4 regions of the Marinobacter sp. bablab_jr008 genome follow, and region 1 is predicted to be linked to each of the others. Evidence: predicted binding sites of a transcription regulator. Region 1 holds the regulator's gene; each other region holds the start of a gene.

The links. The regulator FliA, encoded in region 1, starts transcription of late flagellar genes. The targets are predictions, from matches to a motif close to CTAAAGTTTNNNNNNNNNNNGCCGNTAA.
Positions count from the first base shown of each region.
Region 2: the regulator FliA is predicted to act here: its motif matches at 2,177-2,204, upstream of JIF53_RS05325 (flagellar protein MotY).
Region 3: the regulator FliA is predicted to act here: its motif matches at 2,612-2,639, upstream of JIF53_RS17415 (methyl-accepting chemotaxis protein).
Region 4: the regulator FliA is predicted to act here: its motif matches at 2,704-2,731, upstream of fliD (flagellar filament capping protein FliD).

Region 1 covers NZ_JACDWW010000054.1:209,858-215,837, forward strand. Annotated here, with positions in the region: gene JIF53_RS08270 (chemotaxis protein CheA) at 1-1,470, opposite strand, end outside; gene JIF53_RS08275 (protein phosphatase CheZ) at 1,489-2,274, opposite strand; gene cheY (chemotaxis response regulator CheY) at 2,296-2,679, opposite strand; gene JIF53_RS08285 (RNA polymerase sigma factor FliA) at 2,840-3,583, opposite strand; gene JIF53_RS08290 (MinD/ParA family protein) at 3,616-4,428, opposite strand; gene flhF (flagellar biosynthesis protein FlhF) at 4,502-5,815, opposite strand; gene flhA (flagellar biosynthesis protein FlhA) at 5,871-5,980, opposite strand, start outside.
Region 2 covers NZ_JACDWW010000050.1:63,686-69,665, reverse strand. Annotated here, with positions in the region: gene JIF53_RS05335 (GNAT family N-acetyltransferase) at 1-53, opposite strand, end outside; gene JIF53_RS05330 (histone deacetylase family protein) at 257-1,183, shown strand; gene JIF53_RS05325 (flagellar protein MotY) at 1,206-2,135, opposite strand; gene pyrC (dihydroorotase) at 2,294-3,325, shown strand; gene rnt (ribonuclease T) at 3,363-4,028, shown strand; gene JIF53_RS05310 (SDR family oxidoreductase) at 4,091-5,980, opposite strand, start outside.
Region 3 covers NZ_JACDWW010000085.1:91,659-97,638, forward strand. Annotated here, with positions in the region: gene JIF53_RS17400 (LysR family transcriptional regulator) at 1-378, opposite strand, end outside; gene JIF53_RS17405 (cation diffusion facilitator family transporter) at 471-1,304, shown strand; gene JIF53_RS17410 (CHAD domain-containing protein) at 1,227-2,564, opposite strand; gene JIF53_RS17415 (methyl-accepting chemotaxis protein) at 2,797-4,473, shown strand; gene JIF53_RS17420 (TRAP transporter substrate-binding protein) at 4,586-5,656, shown strand; gene potA (spermidine/putrescine ABC transporter ATP-binding protein PotA) at 5,788-5,980, shown strand, end outside.
Region 4 covers NZ_JACDWW010000059.1:11,159-17,138, forward strand. Annotated here, with positions in the region: gene JIF53_RS08655 (CopG family antitoxin) at 1-195, shown strand, start outside; gene fliS (flagellar export chaperone FliS) at 226-627, opposite strand; gene fliD (flagellar filament capping protein FliD) at 694-2,661, opposite strand; gene JIF53_RS08670 (flagellar protein FlaG) at 2,967-3,401, opposite strand; gene JIF53_RS08675 (flagellin) at 3,473-4,930, opposite strand; gene JIF53_RS08680 (hypothetical protein) at 5,114-5,803, opposite strand; gene JIF53_RS08685 (nucleotidyltransferase family protein) at 5,840-5,980, opposite strand, start outside.

The sequences.
Region 1 (5,980 bases):
GACATTGGGATCCATACCCGCACCGTCGTCGACGATGGACAACAATATATGGTCGCCTTCCTGCTCCGCCGACAGGGTCACGGTTCCGGCTCGGGGTTTTCCGGCCTTCTCCCTTACGTCCGGCGCTTCGACACCATGATCCACGGAGTTTCGGACCAGGTGCACAAGTGGGTCGGCCAGCGCCTCGACCAGGTTTTTATCCAGGTCGGTTTCCTCACCGTGCATCACCAGGTTCACTTCTTTTTTCAGACTCCGGGCCAGATCACGCACTACCCTCGGGAAACGGCCGAAAACTTTCTTGATCGGCTGCATCCGTGTTTGCATGACGGCAGCCTGAAGATCCGTAGTCACTACGTCGAGGTTGGCCACCGCCTTGTGCATGTGTTCGTCTTCACTTTCGGAACCCAAACGCTGCAGGCGGTTCCGCACCAGCACCAGTTCGCCCACCATGTTCATGATGTCGTCCAGGCGCTTGGTATCTACCCGAACCGTGGTTTCTCCCGCGGGTGCGGCCTCACGGGCAGGCGCGGGCGCAGAGGCCGGCTTGGCAGCGGCCTTGCTCTCGGCTTTGGCTTCTGCTTTCTTTGGTTCCGGGGCCGGTTCGGCCTTGCCGGATGGAGCAGGCGCCGGTTTGGGCTCGCTGTCGGAAGACCCGGCACTTGGGCCGGCGCCCTTGCCATGCAGTTCGTCCAGCAGGTTCTCGAATTCGTCGTCGGAAATCAGATCGGCGTCGCCGGCTGATTTTTCTGAGCCACCGCTGGTGCTGGTTTCTGCCTTGGCTGTTTCCTCTTCCGCAGGCGCGCCGGCAAACTGGCCCTTGCCGTGAAGTTGATCCAGCAGAGCCTCAAATTCGTCGTCGGTAATCTCATCACTGTCTGAGCCGCCGGCGGATTCAGCCAGAGTGCTCACCTGCTCGTTGCCGGCCGGTTTCTGGCCGTCGGATTTTTCATCCGCCAACGCGTCCAGCAACTGCTCGAATTCTTCGTCAGTGATATCGCCCTGGTCCCCTTGCTGCCCGACCTCCGCAGACGACGGCTCCGGTGCCGGGGTTGGCGCTTCCGCCGCCGGTGCATCCTCGGACTCGGGTTTGGCGAGTGCGTCCAGGGCTTCGATCAGTTCGTCCGGCGCGGGCGTCGGCTCTTCCCGGTTGCGAACTTCTTCGAACATGGCGTTAACGTTGTCCAGCGCCTCCAGAACCACGTCCATCAGTTCCGGAGTGACCTTGCGCTTGTGATTCCGGAGAATATCGAACACGTTCTCTGCAGAGTGGCAGCAGTTAACCAGTGCCTCCAGCTGAAGGAAGCCTGCGCCCCCTTTCACGGTATGGAAGCCACGGAAAATGGCGTTCAGCAGATCGCTGTCATCGGGATGCTGCTCCAGATCCACCAGCTGCTCCGACAACTTTTCGAGTATCTCGCCGGCTTCTACCAGGAAGTCCTGCAGGATCTCTTCATCAGCATCTAACGCCATGCGTCACCCTCTTTATTATCAGAATCCGAGACTGGACAGCAGATCGTCCACATCGTCCTGCCCCGAAACTACATCTTCCCGCTCATCAGCCTTAATCTGGGGCCCTACCCCTTTTTCGGCCGATTCTTCTTTTTCTTCAATCTGGTGCACCGTGCCGGTCAGCTGATCCACGTGGCTGGCCATCACCACCAGACCCAGAAGGTTGTCTTCCACCTCTTTCACCAACGCGGTGACCTTCTGGATAACCTGGCCGGTCAGATCCTGGAAGTCCTGAGCCAGCAGGATTTCCGACAGGTTCTGGTACAGACTGTCGGAGTCCGTCGTCAGGCCAGCGAAGAACTTGTCGATGCGACCATAAAGCTCCCGAAACTCCGCAGGCTCCATTTCACGACGGCGCAGACGCTGCCACTCATCCCGCAGGGCAACCGCTTCATCCCGCATGGCGTGAGCCACCGGCATGCTTTCCTCAACCAGATCCATGGTGCGGTTCGCTGCCTGGCTGGTCATCTGAACCACATAGGCCAGACGGTCAGAAGCGTCGCTCATCTTCGACAGCACTTCTTTCTGCTCGGCATTACGCGGGTCTATCTGGAAGTTCCGGATTGCCTCATGGAGGCTGCGGGTCAGTCGCCCCACTTCCCGATACAGACTCTGATCGCGAACCTCGCTCAGTTCATTGATCAGGGTCATCGCCTTGGCATAATTCCCGGCGTTTACATTCTCGGCCAGGTCGGAGGCCTGTTTTTGAAGCTTCTCCGCCACCTCCGGATCAAGGCCCTGATGGTTCTGTTTGGTATCACTCATGGCGAGCCATCCGACCTCTGGTTACTGGATTCGTTCGAAGATTTTCTCGATCTTTTCCTTCAGCACGGCTGCCGTGAAAGGCTTGACCACATACCCGTTCACCCCGGCCTGAGCCGCAGCCACGATCTGGTCCCGCTTGGCCTCTGCCGTTACCATCAGAACCGGCAGGTTCTTCAGGTTTTCATCAGCACGGACAGCCTTCAGAAGGTCAAAGCCCGACATGCCGGGCATGTTCCAGTCAGTCACCAGGAAGTCATACTTGCCGCTTCGGAGCATGGGCAACGCGGTGTTGCCATCGTCCGCTTCATCCGTATTGGTGAAGCCGAGATCTCGCAGCAGGTTTTTGATGATGCGTCGCATTGTGGAGAAGTCATCCACAATGAGAATTTTCATGTTCTTGTCCAATGGGACCTCCAGTCAGTAACACCCGGAATTCATTCAGCCTTTTGGAAGTCTAGCAGGCTGCTACCTTAAGCGCTTATTGTGTGGTGTTTGCGCACGTTGTAAAGCATCGTTTACCAAAAGCTACACAGCTTGCTGAAAGCGAAACACAGCACCTGGCCGATCAGTCGTTGTCACCATCCCGCCACTCGGCCAACCGGCTGCGAAGTCTCAACGCCGCCTGGCTGTGAATCTGGCTTACCCGGCTCTCACTGACCCCAAGCACCGCACCGATTTCCTTGAGGTTGAGCTCCTCCTGGTAATACAGGCTCAATACCAGTTTTTCACGCTCAGGCAACTGCTCAATGGCGTCTGCTAGACTGCGCTGGAAAGCGCCTGAAGCAATACCGTCCAGCGGATTATCACTCGCTTCTGCTTCTTCTATCGGCAGCTCGCCGGATTCATTGAGCTCATCAAGACTAAAAAGTCTACCGCTGTTCGCGTCGGCAAGTGAGGCATGATACTCGTCCAGACCAATGCCAAGCTCTTCAGCTACTTCGGCATCCTGGGCCTCGCGCCCGGTACGATCTTCCACTTGTTTGATAGCACTGGCGATTCGCCGGGCGTTGCGATGCACTGAGCGGGGCACCCAGTCGCCCTTGCGGATCTCATCCACCATGGCACCGCGGATGCGAATCCCTGCGTAGGTTTCAAAGGTGGCACCTTTGCCGGAAGAATAGCGCTGCGCGGCCTCCAGCAGGCCAATCATACCGGCCTGCATAAGGTCTTCCAGCTGCACTGATGGCGGCAGCCGGGCCATGAGATGAAGGGCGATTTTCTTGACCAGCGGCGCATGCTCTTCAATCAGGGCTGAAGGGCTCCTGGCGCCGGCCTGATGGTAAATTCCCAGATGTTTCGCCAATGTCATGTATCCGGTTTTCTTGTAGGACTGGATTCAGATCAGACTTCGACGAGCCGCTCCACGAAGAATTCGAGATGCCCCCTGGGAGAGGACGGCAAAGGCCAACTGTCCACTTTTTCGGCCAGAGCCCGGATAGCCAGCGAGGCTTTCGCCCTCGGATAGGCATCCAATACCGCTTTCTGTCTTTGGACGGCTTTCTTGACGGCCTCGTCGTAAGGCACGATACCTACATATTGTAGTGCCACATCCAGAAAACGCTCGGTGACCCGGGTCAGTTTTTCAAACAGATGGCGGCCTTCCTGCTCATTGCGGACCTGGTTTGCCAGGATACGGAAGCGGTTGGTGCCATAATCCCGGTTCATCAGCTTGATCAACGCGTACGCATCGGTAATGGAAGTAGGTTCGTCGCAGACCACCAGCAGAAGTTCCTGCGAGGCCCTGAGGAAGCTGACCACCGATTCAGAAATACCTGCGGCGGTATCCACAATCAGAACGTCAATCTGGTCGCCCAGCTCACTGAAAGCGTTGATCAGGCCGGCATGTTCCATGGCGCTGAGCTGGGTCATACGCTGGGTGCCGGAGGAAGCCGGTACAATCTTGATACCACCAGGGCCATTCACCAGCACGTCTTTCAGATCACAATCGCCGCTGAGTACGTCTTGAAGATTTCGATTGGCGGTAATGCCGAGCAACACATCGATGTTGGCGAGCCCGAGATCCGCGTCCAGCAAGACAACCCGGCGCCCCTTCTGGGCCAGGGCGATACCGAGATTGACCGAAACATTGCTCTTGCCGACACCGCCCTTGCCGCCGGAAACCGCAATCACCTGAACCGGATGTGGTCTGCTCATACTGTTATCAGTCTCTTACTACGTTCTTGTACGGGCACGCGTGCCGGTGTTTTATTCTGGTCGCCAACGAGGCTCAGGCACCTTCGGCGACTGTCTGTGCGCTCTGCACGGCCTTAAGCCGTTCTACGCCCAGGCGCACTAACGGAATGGCCTCCGCCCTCTGGAGATCTTCCGGTATCTTCTGGCCATCGGTGTACCAGGCCACCGGTAAGCTGGTCTCCATAACGAACCCGAGCGCTTCGCCCAGGGTCAGGGCCTCATCAATCTTGGTCATGATGCAGCCTGCAAGGTTTGCCATCTTATAGCAATGCCACACGGATTTCATGATACGAGGCTGACTGGTGGCGGAGACCACCAGATGTGTACGGATATTGTGATCGCTGCGAGCCAACTCCGCCAGTTGTTCCTGGTAACCGCGGTCGGCACTGGTCAGGCCGGCAGTGTCAATCAGCACCAGGTGTCGATCCGATAACTCATCAAGAATGTCATCCAGGGAATGGCTCTCATCCACCACACGCACGGGCACATTCAGGATGCGGCCGAACACGAAGAGCTGCTCATGAGCGGCCACACGATAGCGGTCGGTGGTCACCAGGGCCAACGAATCCGGACCATGCTCAAGGACGTAGCGGGCCGCCAGCTTGCCAATGGTGGTGGTTTTGCCAGACCCGGTTGGCCCGACCAGGGCATAGATACCGCCGGCATCAAGCCAGTCTTCGCGACCGGTACGAACGCCGGTCGCCAGCATTTTCAGTGACTGCTTCCAGCCGTCCTCCAGACGCCCGGCCCGGTGCCGACGGGACAGAGAGCCGGCCAGCTCCGCGCCCAAACCGAACTCCTGCAGGCGCTCGGCCAATCGTTGCTGAACTGCGCTGTTGCCGGTCGGCGTGGCAGTTGCAGCCTTACCACTGACCAGATCACGCAGAGAGCTGATTTCGGCACGCATACTGGCCAGTTCATCGGCATAGCCACCGGCGCCGGATTCGCTACCCGCAAACGGCTTTGCCACTGTTACATCACTGGGACGTGACGCCGGAAAATCGGCCGCCTCGAAAGACAAGGACGACGCCGCGCCACCTGAGGCGCCACTTCCTGCGCGCTTTTCCCGAACCTCACGAATGCGACTGCGGGACCGGTTCAGCTCATCTTCCAGCCGACGATGCTGCTCGGCCTGCATCTCTGCCAGCCGGGAGCCGTTGGTGGCTTCAACCGCCCTATCGCCAAGACGCTGACGCGCCATGTTTTCGTCGTAGTCGAGTGCCGTCACGATCTCAACACCACCATCAACCCGGCGGTTAGACAGAATAACGGCATCCGGCCCCATTTCGTGGCTTACCTGCTTCAGGGCCTCAGCCATGGACTGCGCAAAAAACCGTTTTACTTTCATGCTGTTTCATCCTCCCACCGGCAAGCACTCTGGCTCCCCGCGATGCTCCGTCGGTTTATTGACCCACAGAAGCGACTATCGTGATCTGTTTGTTATCCGGGATTTCCTGGTAAGAGAGCACATGCAAACGCTCTACCCCGTAGCTGGCAAACTTCGCCAGTACTG
Region 2 (5,980 bases), on a different contig from region 1:
ATAACGGCAATGGATTCAGGATTGAACAGGCTTTCCAGATAGCGGGTACTCAACGCGGCTCTCCCAGTGGTGTGCGCGACAGGAATGTACAAACTTCAATAAAACGGCTTGCTTATCAGTGTATACCTTATCTTAGGTGGCGATTTCATGATGTAAATCGACTAACGAGTTATTAGACCAAAGAAATACGACAGGCTTCGGTTATCCCTGATAACATGAAAGCGATAATAAGCATATTCAGGTTCAGGCATTACCCATGACCACGGCATTTTTTTCCCACGACGACTGCAAGAAACACAACATGGGCCCGGAGCACCCGGAAAGCCCAGAGCGTCTTTCAAGCATTCTCGCCTACCTCGCGGATACCAACCTGCAACAGGAACTGGACTGGGTTCGTCCGGAAGAAATCACCCGGGACCAACTGCTGACCGTGCATCCGGAAAGCTATCTGCACCAGCTGGACCTGATGCAGCCAACCCGGGGCCGGGTGTTCACCGACCCGGACACCGCGATGATGCCGGACACCCTGAGAGCGGCGAAGCTGGCCGCGGGGGGCAATGTGCAGGCTGTCGATATGGTGATGAGCAGCCAGGTAACCAACGCTTTTGTCTGCGCCCGGCCACCGGGACACCACGCCGAACGTGCCAAGTCGATGGGGTTCTGTTTCTATAACAATATCGCCCTGGCGGCGATGCGGGCGCTCACCTTCCACCACCTTGAGCGGGTGGCCATTGTCGATTTCGATGTGCATCAGGGTAACGGCACGGTAGATATTGTCAGTGGTGATGAACGCATACTGATGTGTTCCAGCTTTCAGCATCCGTTTTATCCGCACTCCCACGTGCACCGGCAGGCCGACAATATTGTCAATGCGCCGATTTCAGCCGACTGCTCAGCGGCTGAGTACCGCAAGACGGTTGAAGCCGCCTGGCTCAAGAAACTGCAGGATTTTCGTCCGCAACTGGTGTTGATCTCGGCAGGCTTTGACGGGCATCGGCTGGACCCCATGGCGGAGCTGAATCTGGAAACCGAGGATTATCGATGGTTAACGGAAATGCTGGTGAGTGTCGCCCATGACCACTCCAACGACCGCATCATCTCCACGCTGGAAGGCGGGTATCACCTGAAAGCCCTGGCGGAGGGTGTGGCCGCGCACCTGGAAGTCCTGAACGCAGTATATTGAAACTCGGGATGGCGTGTTCCGGCTATCCCGAAAACTCACTTCCCATACTGTTAGCCTGCAGCAGTTCCGGGCGCTCACCCTGGCGTTGCAAACGAATGGTGGTGCGGCGGTTATCAGCCGGCCGGCGGGAAACCGGATACTGATCACCGTGGGCCCGGACCGTCAGCATAGTCTCATCGATTCCCCTGGATTTGAGATACTCGGCCACCACGTTGGCTCTTTCCTCCGACAGCGCTCGGTTATCAATCCGGCTACCAATACTGTCGGAATGGCCGTCCACGAAGATTCTCTCTACCGTGCTGTCGGCCATCACGTAGGTCACAATATTGTCGAGCAGGTTCATGTCTGCCTGTGACAGGCTGGTACTCCCGCTGGCAAACGGAACCCGGCTGCGCCGAACCTGGTCGAAGTTAACCGGCAGCAGACTGGCAACGCATTCACGATAGCCGGCGTACGGGCCGGAAAAATTCACATTCGACAACTGCACCCGCACGGGCTGGCCGCTGTATACCGCGGCTCGGGTTACTGTCGGCTGCATACCTCGGGACAACCCCTGGGCAATCAACACCGCTTCCCGATTCCCCAGGTTCACAGAGCGCGGACTATCCGTTACCTGCACAGCACCAATGGGGCTCGGTGGAACTCCTGGCCGCCAGGGCGGAGCTTCGACCACTAACTGGCCCTGGCCGGGGCGCATCACACTGAGATCCGATTCGAGATAGAAACGCAGGTCTTCCCCTGCCCGGTGCCTGAGCACGGCGCGGCCAAAGCCAGGGACCTCATGGACAAGGGAACACTCAAAGACCGACTCGGAGAGATACCACTGACTGTTTTCAATACCGGCACCATAACTGGATGACAGCACAGGCGCAGAGGGCAATGACATCAACCCTGCCGTCGCGATCAATTTCAGCAATCTGCTCTGCCTGAAGAACCAATTGGGTGAAACCATAGGAATGCCCCGTGGAGCCTTTAAACCAGTGAACTAACCGGTTAACGGCGACCCGACCGGGAACTTGAGCCGGATAACTTACGATCAGGTTAAAAACATCTGCTTTTCGCTTCTGATATAATCCGCGAAATTTTGCGCTCGCTTTCGGATACCTTCTCATGACCCGACAGATAACCATCACACGCCCGGACGACTGGCACCTGCACGTGCGCGACGGCGACATTCTGAACGATGTGGTGCCCGCCACCGCCGCCTGCTTCGGCCGCGCTATCATCATGCCTAACCTGGTACCGCCGGTAACCGATGCCAGCGCAGCCATGGCGTACAGGGATCGCATTCTGGCCGCGGCCCGGGGAACGGACTTCCAGCCCCTGATGACCCTGTATCTGACCGAGAGCACCACCGCCGAGACCATTCGTGAAGCCAAAGCCGCCGGCGTAGTGGCAGCGAAACTGTACCCGGCTGGCGCCACCACCAACTCTGCCTCCGGCGTAACGGACATTCGCAATATCTACCCGGTGCTGGAGGCGATGGCGGATTGCGGCATGCTGTTGCTGGTACACGGCGAGGTGACCGACAGCGACATCGATATTTTCGATCGGGAAAAGGTGTTTCTGGAGCGGGTTCTGGCACCAACGCTGGCGGCGTTCCCGTCGCTCCGGGTGGTTCTTGAGCATATCACCACGGCCGATTCGGCCGAGTTTGTCCGTAGCCACCAGGGCAATAACCTCGGGGCAACTCTCACACCGCAGCATCTGATGTATAACCGCAATCACATGCTGGTCGGCGGTATTCGCCCACACCTTTACTGCCTGCCCATCCTCAAGCGCAACAAGCATCAGGAGGCGCTAAGAGAGGTCGTAGCCAGCGGCGATCCCCGTTTTTTCCTGGGCACGGATTCTGCCCCACACGCGAAAGACAAGAAGGAAGCCGCCTGCGGCTGTGCTGGCTGTTACTCCGCCTACGGCGCCATCGGCCTGTATGCCGATATCTTCGAGGAACTGGGCATTCTGGACAAGCTGGAAGCCTTTGCCAGCTTCAACGGCGCCGATTTCTATGGCCTGCCCCGGAACACCGACACCGTGACGCTGATCCGGGAACCCTGGACCATGCCGGAGAACCTGCCTCTGGCCGGCGGCGGCATTGTTCCGTTGAAGGCCGGCGAAACCGTTAACTGGCGCCTGGCGTAAACCCTATTCATTCACTACCACGAACATCGGAGTTCGAGTGTCAGACGAAAACAAACAGCCCCACCCCATGTCCCAGCGCTTTCGCGGCTTTCTGCCGGTGGTGGTCGATGTGGAAACCGCCGGCTTCAACCCGGAACGTGATGCTCTGCTGGAGATCGCTGCCGTAATGCTGACCATGGATGAGGATGGCTGGCTGCGCCGGGGCGAAACTCACGTGCAGCAGATCGACCCGTTCGAAGGCGCCAATCTGGAGCAGTCGGCCCTGGATTTCACCGGCATCGATCCCTGGAATCCGGAGCGGGAGGCGGTACCGGAACGGGAAGGTCTGAGCGAGATTTTTTCTCCCATCCGCAAGGCGGTAAAAGAACACGACTGCAAGCGAGCGGTACTGGTGGGCCACAATGCCACGTTTGACCATAATTTCGTTTTCGCGGCAGCGCTGCGAGCCGATATCAAACGCAACCCGTTCCATCCATTCTCAACGTTTGATACCGCAACCCTGGCGGGCCTCGCCTACGGCCACACCGTGCTGGCCCAGGCCTGTAAACTGGCGGGCATTCCCTTCAGCAACAAGGAAGCCCACTCCGCCGCCTACGACGCGGAAAAGACAGCAGACCTGTTCTGCGGCATCGTCAATCGCTGGCGTGAACTGGGCGGGTTTCCGCCGCCGCCAATCGAAATTGCCGAAGAACCCCAGGAATGAAATCTCCAACCCGAAACGAAAAAACCCGCCGAGGCGGGTTTTTTCTTGGCCTATAACGACGATTACCAGTATATCCCCCGCATAATCGCCGCAAAGGCTACCTGCTCGGTAGAGACTTTCGGCTTTTCGCCGGACTTGCTGCCAGCAGCTGCTGGAGAATCCGGGAACATCCGGTAGCCAGTGTTCATAATGATCTCACCCATCTTCGGTGCCAGCGCATGCAGAACCTGCGCGAACACGCCAAGACGGGTGGCAATGCGCTTGGGCCGGTACACAATCGCATCCGCCACCATCTGCGCGGCTTCATCCGGTGTCAGCGTCGGCACGGAATCGTAGATCTTGGTGGGCGCGATCATCGGCGTTTTCACCAACGGCATGTTGATGGTGGTGAAGGTCACATTGCGATCCGACCATTCCGCAGCGGCACAGCGGCTGAACGCGTCCAGTGCGGATTTCGAGGCGACATAGGCCGAAAAACGCGGAGCGTTGGTAAGTACCCCGATGGAAGAAATATTCACCACGTGCCCGCGGCGACGCTCCAGCATGGCTGGCGCAAAGCCCATGATCAGCCGAACGGAGCCAAAGTAGTTCAGCTGCATGGTCCGCTCAAAATCGTGGAAGCGGTCAAAAGACAACGCCAGGGAGCGGCGGATGGAGCGACCCGCGTTATTCACCAGTACATCCACGTGGCCGTGATTATCGAGCACCGTCTTCACAAAGCGGTCGCAGTCGTCCATGTCCGAAAAGTCGCACTGGTAAGCATGCACGTTGCCACCTTTGGCCTCCAGACTGGCCGCCACTTCATCCAGAGTTTCCTTGGTGCGGGCACCAATGACCAGAATGGCACCGGCCTCTGCCAGTTTCTCTGCCGTTGCCAGGCCAATACCCGAGGTCGCGCCGGTGACCACGCAAACCTTACCTTCAACCGTGCCCTTGAGGGTGCGGTCCTTGAACAGGTCCGGGTCCAGATTTCTCTCCCAGTAGTCCCAGATCACCGGGGCATAGGACGGCAGTCGCGGCACCTCAATGTCTGTACCCTTCAGTACCCGCTCCAGCTCCCGGGTATCAAAACGGGTCGGATAATTAATGAAAGACATCACCGAGGGCGGAATGCCCATGTCATCCAGAAGCGCACCAGTAATGCGCTTGACCGGAGGCAGATTCTTGATGCTCTGGCGAATAAACGGCGGAATAAAACCGAACATCCGGGAATCGATGCGCATACCCATGCGGGGGGCATGGCCGGCCTCGCAGAAGATATTGAGGATCTCACCCACCTTGTACGGATCGGAGTCCACCAGATGGAAACAGTTGCCATCTTCGCCCTCCAGATGGGCAATGTGATCCAGGGCGTCGACCACGAAATCCACCGGTACAATGTTCAGCCGGCCACCTTCAATACCGATGGTGGGTACCCACTGGGGCAACGCGTGACGGATCTTCTGAATCATCTTGAAGAAGTAATAGGGCCCGTCCACCTTGTCCATTTCGCCGGTTTCCGAATGGCCAATGACCATACCAGGGCGGTAGATGCGGAACGGAACCTTGCATTCTTCACGCACAACTTTTTCGGATTCGTGCTTGGTGCGCAGGTAAGGATGATCAAGCTTCTCGGCTTCTTCGAACATATCCTCCCGGAAGATACCCTTGAACAGACCCGCTGCCGCGATGGATGACACATGATGGAAATGTTTGGCGCCCATGGCTTCTGCAGCCTGAACAGCCGCCCTGGTGCCTTCGATATTGGTGGCCGCCTGGGCTTCTTCGTCTGCGCCCATGTCGTAGACCGCGGCAAGATGGAATACGTGGTCAATATTTCCTTTCAGTGATTTCAGCGTTTTCGCGTCAATACCAAGGTTTTTGCTGGTGAGGTCGCCGATCACAGCCTTCACTTGCTTGTCGTCTGCACCCCAGCGCTCCCGGAGCCGCTCCAGCTTGTCCTGGGACTGCTC
Region 3 (5,980 bases), on a different contig from region 1:
AAGGTAAACCGACAGGCTGGTCTGGGGGAAGCGTTGTTTCAGCCGGCGCAGAATGTCCCGCCAGATATCTTCCGGAATGGCATCGTCCCGGGCAATGCGCAGGACCGATTCGGCACCACTCAGGTGGTGCTGGCAGCGAGCCCTGATCTGGCTGGCAACCTGGTCGAATCGCCGGCAGTCGGTCAGGATGGACTGGCCGATGGCCGTCAGGTGCAGTTGATTGCCGCTGCGTTCAAACAGCTCCACCCCCAGTTCATCCTCCAGGGACGCCAGCACGGTACTGACGGTGGTGCGGCTGCGGTTCAGCTCCCGGGCTGCCGCGGCCACGCTGCCGTTGCGCACAACCGAGAGGAAGGTCTTGATCTGTGACGTTTTCATGGTTTGCTCTTTGCGACGGATTTTCCGTCGCTCAGCGACTCACACCTGTTGAATGATGCCGCTAATATGGCAGCAATTCTCAGGAGGTCAAAATGTTTACTTCTCTGGCGCGGGAAAACCTGGCGCTGACATTATCAGCAGTGGGCGCGGGCCTGTTTGCGCTCGCCGGTATTACCTGGGGTCTTTGGGTCGATTCCCTGGTTATTCTCTTCGATGGTGCCTATTCCCTGATCAGCCTCGGGTTGTCGCTCCTGTCACTCTATGCCGCCCGTCTGGTGCGCCGGCCGGCCAATGACGATTACCCATTCGGGATGGGGGCCGTGGAGCCTTTGGTGATCGCCGTGAAAGGTCTGGTGATTGCGGTGGTGTGTATCTTGTCGCTGGTATCGGCGGTGGTGTCGCTGCTTCAGGGTGGTCGTGCCGTGGCGGCGGACATGGCAATGATCTTTGGTGCGGTGAACGTGGTGGGGTGCCTGGCGGTCTGGGCGTATCTACGGTGGTCAACTCTGCGCAATGGTTCGGGGCTGGTGCAGGCGGAACAGCGCCAGTGGCTGATGGACAGTGCCCTAAGCGCTGCCGTAATGATTGGTTTTGGCGCGGCCTGGCTGCTGGAACGCAGTCATTGGGCGGAGCTGGCCGTGTATGCCGACCCGGTAATGATGCTGGTGATTTCGGTCTACTTCATGACGGTGCCTGTGAAGATGGTTCTGGAATCAGTTCGGGAGCTGTTGCTGGCGGCGCCCAAAGAGGATGCGCTCGAAGACATCCATGAAACGCTGGAAGATCTGGGTCTGAATCCGGAACAGGTCCGGGTGGCCAAGCTCGGCCCGAACCTTCTTCTTGAGGCCTCAGACGTTCAGCCCTCCCATAGCCAGTATTTGCCTGCGGGTATTGGCTTTCTCTTGCTCAAGTTTGCCAGTCAGTGACACCCCGTCGCACTCCGGATGGTCGGCGAGGAATCGCCGGGTCAGCTCGATCTGGACATGCAGATCCTGGAAACGGCCGTACAGATCCTGTCGCTGGCGTAGCTCTTTCCGGAATGGCTTGCTGTACCGGGCATCCAGTTCCAGAAGATAGCGGATACGCTTGAGGTTCTTGCGCAGCTGGTGCAGGGCTTCATCCGGAGCGGTGTGCAGCAGTTCTGCGGTTTTTCGGTTGAACTGCTTCAGGCGCCGGTTTGTCGCGGCCTGGATGTCTTTTTTCCGCAGGTTTGCAGCCAGCTTATGAAAAGATTTGGACTCAATGTAGTCTTGCCAGCGCGACAGGCTTTGCTGGTAGCGTTTCTGGCCAAGGCGTTTGGCCAGTTTGCGCTGTGCTTTAGATGCCCTGAGCCGCGCCCAGTCGGTCAGCGTGGTGCAGAGTTGTGGGTTGTCGTGGCACAGCTCGGGGATATCCTGAAGAAATACGTGCAGATCCCGCAGGGCGCTGGTGGCCCGGGCATGTCGCTTCAGTTCTCGGATATGCTCCTGTAGTTGGCGATCGCCGGTAATCTCGGCCAGGGGTTCGGCAATGGCCCGGCTGCGGCGAAGGGCAATGCGGTACTGGTGCAGAAATTCGTCATCCAGCCCCAGAATGACCCCCGGGGTCAGCAGTTCCAACTGATTGGTCAGCTGCTGCAAAACCTCCGGGAGTGTGTTCTGGTCCAGTTCAGTGGCGCCGGGACTGGCTTTTCGGTTCTTGCGCCGGAATTCGTTGTAACTGAAATCACGAGGCGTCAGGAAGGTTTCCAGTGCACCCTTGTTTTTGTCCACTTTCTTCCAGTGCCTTACCGGCAGCCGGATCTCAAGGATACTGGCGGTTGGCAATTCGAACGGAGCCTGAGGCGCCAGAAAGGCGGCCAGTTCGAGTAATGCCGGGTTGTGGCCAATAAGGGTAATGCGGTTCTGGTTGTTATCCAGATTCTGCAGCCAGCGTAATAGACGCCGGAAGTCGAAGGTGTAAAGCTCGTTTTCGGTGACGACTTGGGCCGGCTGGGCGTCGACGCTGAGTGCGCCTGCCAGCGTTTGCTGGGCTCGCACAGCGGGACTTGCATAAACGGCGCCAGACAGCGCGCCCAGGCATCTCAGTGCCCGCGCGAGCGGCGCAAGCTGGCTTTGGCCTCTGTCATTCAGCGGGCGTTCCTGATCGCAGAGGTTGTCGTCGTTCCAGCTCGATTTGGCGTGGCGGATAAGAAAAAGCCGTTTCATGCATGCTTGCTCATGAGCTGAATATTCAGACCTTAGTCTGACACAGCCTCAAGTCGTTTACATGACGGCCGATAAGTATTTAGACGTATGACCCTGATATGACGGGCTTGTTTACACAAAAACCTGTTCCGGACCTGCGTTTGGTATACAGCTTTTAACAAACTGCAACGGAGTGCGGGCTGCGTTTGTGCATAATCAAAGGATTACAAGAGATGACCCCGGAGCGAAGACCATGACCTTCATGAGCAACCTGACCATCAGAACACGGCTTCTGATTGGAGTGTTGGTGCCTGTACTGATTACGGCTGGAACAATTGCATGGATTACGGCGAACCAGATCCGGGCCAATGGAGAGGCAGAGTTGGAACGCCTCGAGCAGGAACTGTTGGAAGCGCGCAAGGAAGGTTTGAAAAATCTGGTTGAAACCGCGAAATCCGTGGTGCTTGAGGCCAAGTCCACTCCAGGTTTTACGGAGCAGGAGGCGCAGGAAGAGGCGCGAGAGCGGTTGCGGTCAATCAAGTTCGGTCAGAACAACTATGTCTTCGCCTATGATCGCAGCCTGTTCAATCTCGCCTATGCACCGGATCCCTCCAAGGAAGGGCCGACTACCAATCCGAACACCCAAAAGCTGGTTCGCGGGTTGTTTGACGCGGCAGGTGACGATGGCTTCATGCCTTATGAGTGGGCGAACCCTGCTACCGGCCAGGTGGAACCGAAAGTCTCCTACTCCACCATCATTCCGGGCTGGGACTGGATGATAGGTTCCGGCGTGTATGTAACCGATGTTCAGAGAGCTGTGGCCGCTGCCCGGCAAGAAATCGATGCAACCATGACGTCTGCTATGGGCTTCATTTTACTGCTGACCATTGTGGTGGTGGTGATTTCGTTGGTAATCGGGTTGGTCATTGGCCGCACCGTGACTGCGCCGCTGAACAAGGTCAGCGACATGATGCGGGAGATTGCCGACGGTGAGGGCGACCTGCGCCAGCGCCTGCCGGAAGATGGTAAAGATGAGCTGGCCGTTCTGGGCCGCCGCTTCAACCACTTCGTCATCAAGATTCAGGACACCATCCGTGAGGTCGGCTCAACCACCGACCAGGTGGCGTCGGCAGCTGAAGAACTCAGCAGGGTGGCGAATGAAACCCGTCAATCGGTTCAGGAACAGGGTTCAGAAACCGACCAGATTGCTTCGGCCATCAACGAAATGGCGGCAACGATTCAGCAGATTTCCGGCAACGCCAATGAGGTGGAAGGCGCAGCTTCCGATGCGGACCGCATGGCCAAAGAGGGTGGCGAGACCATCAACAGTGCCCAGGGCGCGGTCAATCAGCTGTCCCAGGAAATGGAAGATACCGCCCGCAGCATCAATGCCCTGGCCGAGAAGTCGAACGATATTCAGCAGGTGCTGGATGTGATTCACGCGGTTACCGAGCAGACCAACCTGCTGGCCCTGAACGCTGCCATTGAGGCAGCCCGGGCCGGCGAGCACGGTCGCGGCTTCTCGGTGGTTGCCGACGAAGTGCGCCAGCTGGCCAAGCGGTCAGCGGAATCGGCTGATCAGATCCGGGAAATGATTGATGGCTTTGTGGCGGAGTCCAAAGCTTCGGTGGAGCGCATGAACAACTCCCGCAAGAGTTCAGAAGCGACCGTTGAGCGCATCAATCACGCCACCAGTGCACTGAACACCATCGTGACGTCAGTGACCCAGATCCACGATCAGGTGACTCAGATTGCGACGGCCGCTGAACAGCAGAGCCAGGTGGCAGAAGAGATCAATCAGAACGTGGTGCGGATTGTCGACGCGGCCCAGCGCAGTGACACCGGCGTGACCCAGACCAATGAGGCCAGCCACGAACTGGCCCGGCTGGGGGAGAATCTGCGCGAGCTGGTTGGCCAGTTCAAGGTCTGATTACCCTCATAAGAAAGCCGGCCCGCCACATTGGCGCGGTCGGCTTTCGTCGTTATGATGGTTCATTCCGGCATGTTTGAATCAAAAATCGATAACAATGGAAGCCAACACTATGTCCCTGCGTAAAACCCTGCTGGCGGCGGTCAGCACTCTTGGCCTGCTGGCCAGTCCTTTCGCGGTCTCTGAAGAAACCTATACCCTGCGTCTCGCGGAAACCTGGGGTCCCAATTCTGGCCTGCTGGGGGATGCGCCCCGCAACATGGCGGCCATGGCCGAGGAAATGTCGGGCGGCCGCCTGAAGATCCGGATTGATTCCTCCAACAAGCACAAGGCCCCTTTCGGTATTTTCGATCTGGTCCGTAACGGCCAGTACGACATGGGCCACACCGCCTCTTATTACTACAAGGGCACCATTCCCAACGCCATGTACTTCACCACCATACCCTTCGGCATGATTGCACCGGAGATGTATGCCTGGTTCTACCACGACGACGGCATGGAGTTGATGCAGAAGGTATATGAACCCTTCGGGCTGCTGTCCTTCCCGGGTGGCAACACGGCCAATCAGATGGGTGGCTGGTTCCGGAAAGAGATCAAGTCTCTGGAGGACCTGAAAGGCCTGAAAATGCGCACCCCCGGCTTTGCCGGCGAGGTTATGTCGGAAGTGGGCGTGGCGGTCACCAACCTGCCGCCGGGCGAGCTGTATACCGCGCTTGAGCGCAACACCATCGATGCCGTTGAATGGGTTGGCCCGGCGCTGGATCTGCAGATGGGCTTTCATCAGATTGCCAAGTATTACTACTCCGGCTGGCAGGAGCCCAATGCCGAAGTGCAGTTCCTGATCAACAAGAAAACCTGGGACAAGCTGCCGGCTGATCTGCAGGCCATCCTGCGGGTCTCCATGCGTACCGCAGCGTATGACATGTATATCCAGAGCACCCACGAAAGCGGTGTGGCGTGGGAGAAGATGAAGCAGGAATACCCGGATGTGACCCACAAGGTGTTTCCACCGGAAGTTATTACTGCCCTGCGAGAAACCACCAATCGCCTGTTGGATGAATTTGCCGAGAAAGACGAACTGGCGAACGAAATCATCACCTCACAGCGTGAATACCTTAAGCAGGTGCGCCCCTGGACCAATATTTCGGACAAGGCGTATCTGAACAGTGTCGCGGAGCAGTAAAAACGCTGCGTGACAATCGGGCCTGATAAGGCTGGAAAACAGGAGGGGCGTGGTCAGGGAATATCCCGACGCCCCTTTTTGTTTGCGTCTGTTTCTGGAAAAATACGCCGCTCAAACTTTGGGCAGGGCCGATGAAACAGACACTGCTATCTCTGAGCAATCTCACCAAACAGTTCGACGGCAAAAAAGTGCTGGATTCACTGAATCTGGACATTTTTGACGGCGAGTTCATTACCCTCCTGGGACCTTCCGGTTGCGGCAAGACCACCTTGTTGCGGATGATGGCGGGTTTCGAGCATCCGGATGACGGCACCATCGCGCTGG
Region 4 (5,980 bases), on a different contig from region 1:
TCAAAAATGAAATCGCGGCCGAACCCTTATGCCGCAAAGCTCAAGAAGCCCATCACCATGCGCCTGGGTGAAGATGTGCTGGAATACTTCAAGGGAATGGCTGAAGAAACCGGAGTGCCATACCAGACTCTCATCAACCTTTACCTAAGAGACTGCATGACACATGGCCGGAAAATTGACATAAACTGGCAATAGCCCTCCACCAGCGGTGGAGGGGAAACAAAGTTAAACAGCCGCTTGCTGCTGGCTGACAACTTCCTCGCGAATGCCGTCCCAGCCGTCTTTCACAGAACGCAGCAGGTTCAGCACTTCATCCAGCTTGGCAACGTCATTCTTGGCGCTGGCTTCCAGCAAGGTGCGCTCCATGTAGTCGTAAAGAGCTTCCAGCCGGGTGGCCAGCTCACCACCTTTCTCAAAATCCAGGAACGCGCGAAGGCCGCCGATGATTTCGATGGCCTTATTGAGCAACTGCCCCTTAGCCGCGTAATCCTTGGCCTGAATCCGGGATTTGGCCATATTAATGCGCTCGATGGCCCCGTTATACAGCAGCTGAATCAGCTTGTGCGGGTCTGCATCGGTGATGCTGGTTTGGGTATTAACGCGCTGATACGCCTGTAAACCGTTCATATATAACCTCGTGTCACCGTTATCCGGTATGCCATGGTTGGCTGGCCAACCATCAGTATAGCTGAATTAATCGTTCTGCCGGTTCGGCGCCAGGGCCGCCAGCTGCTGAGTCACGTAATCCCGCGTATTATTCAACTGGGAGATCAGGGAGTCGGCAGCGCTGAATTGCTTCACCAGGCGTTCCTGATAGCTTTCAATCCGCAAGTCCAGCTTGATTCGGTCTTCCTGAATGCGCTCCAGGTCCCGGTTCAGGGCGTCAGTACGGGAGCTCAATGCACCGTCTGCACCCAGAATGCTGGTAATGGCATCTACCGCGCGCTCACTCACACCCTCGATGAACTTCACCGAGCCGCGATTACCAACGTCACCGCCGGTAATGCGCACCTGCAGACCAGCGGCATCGCCACCGGCACTGTTTGCCAGGAACAGCACCTGGCCGTCGCCCTGGGCGGTCTGGCCGTTAATGGTGCCTTGGACATCCTGGCCGGCGGTGCCGGTGGCGGTGTTAAGCCCAGTAACGTTGCTCAGCCCGGTCAGGCTTACGTTAGAATCGCTACCAAAGCGGTTAGAGGTAAACGTCAACCCCTCTGTAGCATCATAAGCCACCTGAACCGACCGCCCAGCTGCACTCAACGCAGTATTCTCACGAAGGGCTGTCTGAATGGCAGCGGCAAAATCCTCACCGGAATAATCACCTGCAGCAATCGAGACCGTTGCGGTGGTTTCACCATCCACCTGGAACGTGAAACTGTTATCGGCTTGAACCTGAATCGCATCTGCCGTGTTTGGGACAGAGTAATTAAGGCTGCCCCGAGTCGCCATCTGGGTTACGTTAATGCTGTAATCACCCGGGCGAGTATTAGAGCCGCTACGAACAAACTCCACCTGGGAATCACTGGTTCTGCCCTGCTCGGCAAACAGTGCCGTAACATCATCCGGGTTTTCCCGAAGCTGCTGCTGAAACTTCTGGCTATCAAACTGCAACTCACCGGTGCGGAAATCGGTACCAATGCCCACGTCTGCCAGGCTGCGCACATTGGCGCCTTCCAAACCGGGTATAACGTCTGTCAGCACTCTCTTAAGCTGATTCTGGATGTTCCGAACCGTGGAATCCCCGGTCAGAATACTGCCCTGCCCCGTCTCGCTATCAAATGAGGACAGCTCACGGATGGTGCCCTGCAGCTCGTTGAACTTGTCTACGAACGCCTGAACACGCTCGGCAACCGCCGCCGTGTCCTGCTCTACCTTAACGGTGGACGTTCCGGTATCGGTCAGGTTGAAGGTCAATCCATCCACCACGTTCTCAATGGTGTTGGTTGAACGGGTAATCAGCACGCCGTTAATTTTCATCTGGGCATCGGCGGCCGCAATGGTTTGTTCCATCGCCGGATTGCCTTCGGGGTCTGCGGGGTCAAACGCAAACCGCGCCAGCCCTTCTGCGCCAACCTCTTCACTGGCCGTAATCTTCACAGCATTGGCGGTGCCAGTGTCATCGGCGGAGAGCGTCAGCCGGAATCCGTCACCGGTATCAATCACACCCGCAGACACCCCGGCGTTGGCCTCATTAATGGCGTTCGCCAGGCCCTGCAAAGTGTCATTAGAAGAGTCAATCGTGATATTGGTGGTCTTGTCACCCACCTGGAGAGTCATCGTACCGCGGCCAATACTGGTGGCGTCGCGATCCGCAAAGGTTTCTGTGCTGGCCAGCGCCTGGGATTCTGCGAGGCCCACCACATCAACACTGTAAGAGCCCCGTGCCGCCTTGCCGGCATCCACCGAGACATCAACATTGCTACCCGAGGACGTGGCCGAAAACGACTTCATCGCATCCGCAGAACCCAGCTGGCGCATAGGCAACCGCAGCTCTGTGACGGCACTGCGCAACTTGCCATAGGCGGAAATAAGCGCCTCGGTGCGCTCCGTTTTCTGATCCAGCCGAACTTCCGTGGGCCTGCGCTCCGCAGCCACCAACTGGTCGACAAGATCCGACGTCAAAACGCCGGAGCCGATACCTAATGATGAAATACTGGCCATAACCGTGCCTCCTCAGGGGGGCGAATCTCTGTACTGATCAGTTTATCGGCAGCAGGCGGCAAAACTTTGCCTCTTTTGCCCTAAATATAGAACCGATTTGTAACTGTGTGTATCTAAGCTTTTTTAGCCACGGACGACACGGACATTCACGGACAAGAAACGAAACCGAACTGCTTGACCGTCCGTGTTAGTCCGTGTCGTCCGTGGCCAAACCAATCCTTTCAAACGCAAACACCGCCGGCTCTTTTCCAGAGGCGGCGGTGCTGAAATACCGTCGTTTACATCCGCGCAAAAGCGGCAAGCTTTTACACTTTGATGTTAAACAACGTCAGCGGTTCGTCCTGCTGCAATTTTTCTGCCAACCTCATTGCCACTTCGTCCGGGATCTGGCGGATCACTTCCTGGGTTTGCTGATCAACCACCCTTACGATGGTCTGGCCCATTTCATTATCCACTTCAAACTGAAGATCCCGCTGCACAGTTTGAACAAAGTCGTTCAACTGGCTAACCGCCTCATTCAGCTCCTTGCGCTGCTCTTCATTACGGACCTGCAGCTTTTCAGCCTGCGAAGCCTGTTGAGCAACCTGGGGAGCCTGCACCTGGCGGGTACCGGCAGCCGAAGCAGTAAGGTCAGGGGCGTTCCGGCCCTCGGCCTGAGATGACGACATTGCCTTGGCCGGAGCCTGGGCGCCAGAGCGTACCAGTTTCAGGTCCGGGCTGTTCAGGTTAACGTCATTCATAGCTTTACCTCGCTATCCTTCAACGGCGGAAGGCCGGAACCCGAGGGTTCCGGCCGTTACCGCTATGCCCCTTACTGCAGGAGGGACAGAACCTGCTGCGGACGGGCGTTTGCCTGAGCCAGGACGGAGATACCGGCCTGCTGCAGTACCTGGGATTTAGCCAGGTTGGCAGTTTCTGCCGCGAAGTCAGCGTCCAGGATACGGCTGTTGGAGGCACTGAGGTTTTCCGAGGTTGTTGCGAGGTTCGCAATAGTGCTTTCAAAACGGTTCTGAATTGCACCCAACGCGCCTCTGAGCCCGTTGACTGTAGTGATTGCAGAATCGATCCGCTTGATGGCATCGTTAGCGTTAGCGACAGTATCAACCTTAACACTCGACAGCGTGCTGGTGTCCTTTGCGATAACGGTGTTATTGTTGGCGAAACCAAGAGCTACACCATCTCCAGCAATAGTAATTTTCTCAGAAGCACTTAAGGTTAGCTTTCCGCCGTTGGTAGCAGTCGCCCCGGCAGTCGTCCCAAGTGTAGTGCCAGCAGCTGCAGTCAAACCACCACCAGCGCCGCCGGCAACAATCTGGTTAATAGTGATATCACGCCCATCCGCAGCTGTCAGAGTCAGATCCGACCCCGAAAGTGAGGCGACAACACCTGTTTCGCTAGATTCAGCATTAATGGCGTCCTTAATCTGCGCTACAGTAAGCACCCCATTATTTTCCTGATCCTGATCCAGGACAGTAACACCATTAATCTCAAGCGTGTAGTTCGCACCCGTTCCTGTGCCAGTTGTGTCTGCAATGGTGAATTCAGCTGTAGTTTCTGCCTCAACCGTCAAGCCAGCAATTCCAGCGCTTTTAATCGCCTCAGCTTTAGCAAATGCACTACTGGAGCTTTGACCAGCCTCAGTTCCAGCCACTGAAGCCCCAATATTAACTGCTGCGCCAGTACCTACAGCGATGGTACCTGTACCTGAGGTGGAGTTGCCGTCAACACGATTAGCGCTTTCCTGCTCAGCAATTTGCCCAATCTGACCAGCCCGAACCCCTTGACTCAGGTTGATCGAGATTGTCTCACCTGCGTTAGCACCGACCTGGAAAGCATCTGTTCCAAAATTACCATCCAAAACCTTCAGACCGTTGAAGGACGTCTGGCTGGCGATTCGATCAATCTCCGCAATCCGCTGCTGGACTTCAGCGTTCAGTGCCGACCGATCAGATGCGCTGTTCGTGGCGTTTGCCGATTGAACCGCGAGCTCACGAATCCGCTGCAGGTTGTTGGTGATCTCATCCAGACCACCCTCTGCCGTCTGGGCTAGAGAAATGCCATCGTTAGCATTACGGGTCGCGACATTCAGACCAGAAATTTGAGATTGGAAGCGTGTGGAAATCGCCAGACCGGCAGCGTCGTCCTTGGCGGAGTTGATACGCAGGCCGGAAGACAGGCGCTGAAGAGCCTGATCATTCTGACCCTGAGACTTGCTCAGTTGGTTCTGGGCGTTCAGTGAAGCGACGTTAGTGTTAATACCGAGAGCCATATTGCTTCTCCTTCGACAGATGTCGTTATTTCATGGAAAAGGTCTGGCGCCCATCTTTTGGTTTGGTAGCGCCGCCCTGTTACTCCACTTAACGGCACCCCACCCGGTTGCTTTAGAAAAAATTTCAACGATTTTGTAAAGGAATGTAAAAAGTCGAATTCGACACCTGCCACCAGCTAACCGTCACTTGAAAATCACACTCTCGTTCGGAATTTCAGGACCGCTTTCTTGCCCCAACCAGTATTTATGCCCTGGGGGTACCGGCCCACTGCCAGGCTCTGGACATAGAAGACGCTCCAATTGCTGCGCTTCCTCGCGATCACCTACTTCGGTTAATCTGGCAACAAGCTTCTGATGAGATACCTCCACAAGGAGCACACGCTCAACCAACGACAAAAAGGCGTTAAGGTATAACCGCAAAGCCTTCGAATTTCGGTTACTGCCATATTTTTTCTTGGTGTCGGGCAAGTCAAACTCAGGCTGAACGCCCCGAGACACCTCGATTGCTGCAACCAGTGGGTCGAGCAAAGCACTGCGATAGCCCTGCCTCGATTGTTGTTTTTCCTCTCCGTAGACTCCCCTCATTACGTTAGGGAAATAGAGCCGTCCCTGATCAACGAGAATCGAAAGAGAAAGAACCAGCTCCCTCGATCTTTCAATCGCTTCCTGGTGACTCGAATGTTCAAAATGGGCATGCATGCGATTCATCACGTCGACAACCTCTGTGGCCCACTTCTCGACACTCTGATTCAGGCGCCCCCTATCTGCGTCCACCGCCAGCCGATAATTCCTCTGCTGCCAGCGATGACTGATAAACCACCCACAGACAGCAGATATAAATGCTATTCCCGAACCGATTAGAACTTGAAGCACGTTATCTCCCTAGCAGCACTAGATCGCCTTATGGATTCAAGCCGCATATAGCTCTCTCTGAACAGCCAACACGGATTGCCGAAAATACGGATTTGTTAAAGAGGCCTTGGTGATCAGGTCAACGGGCCGATTGAAAAGTGCCTCCAACTCAAGTTTCAAATCAAAGAAAGCAGCGGC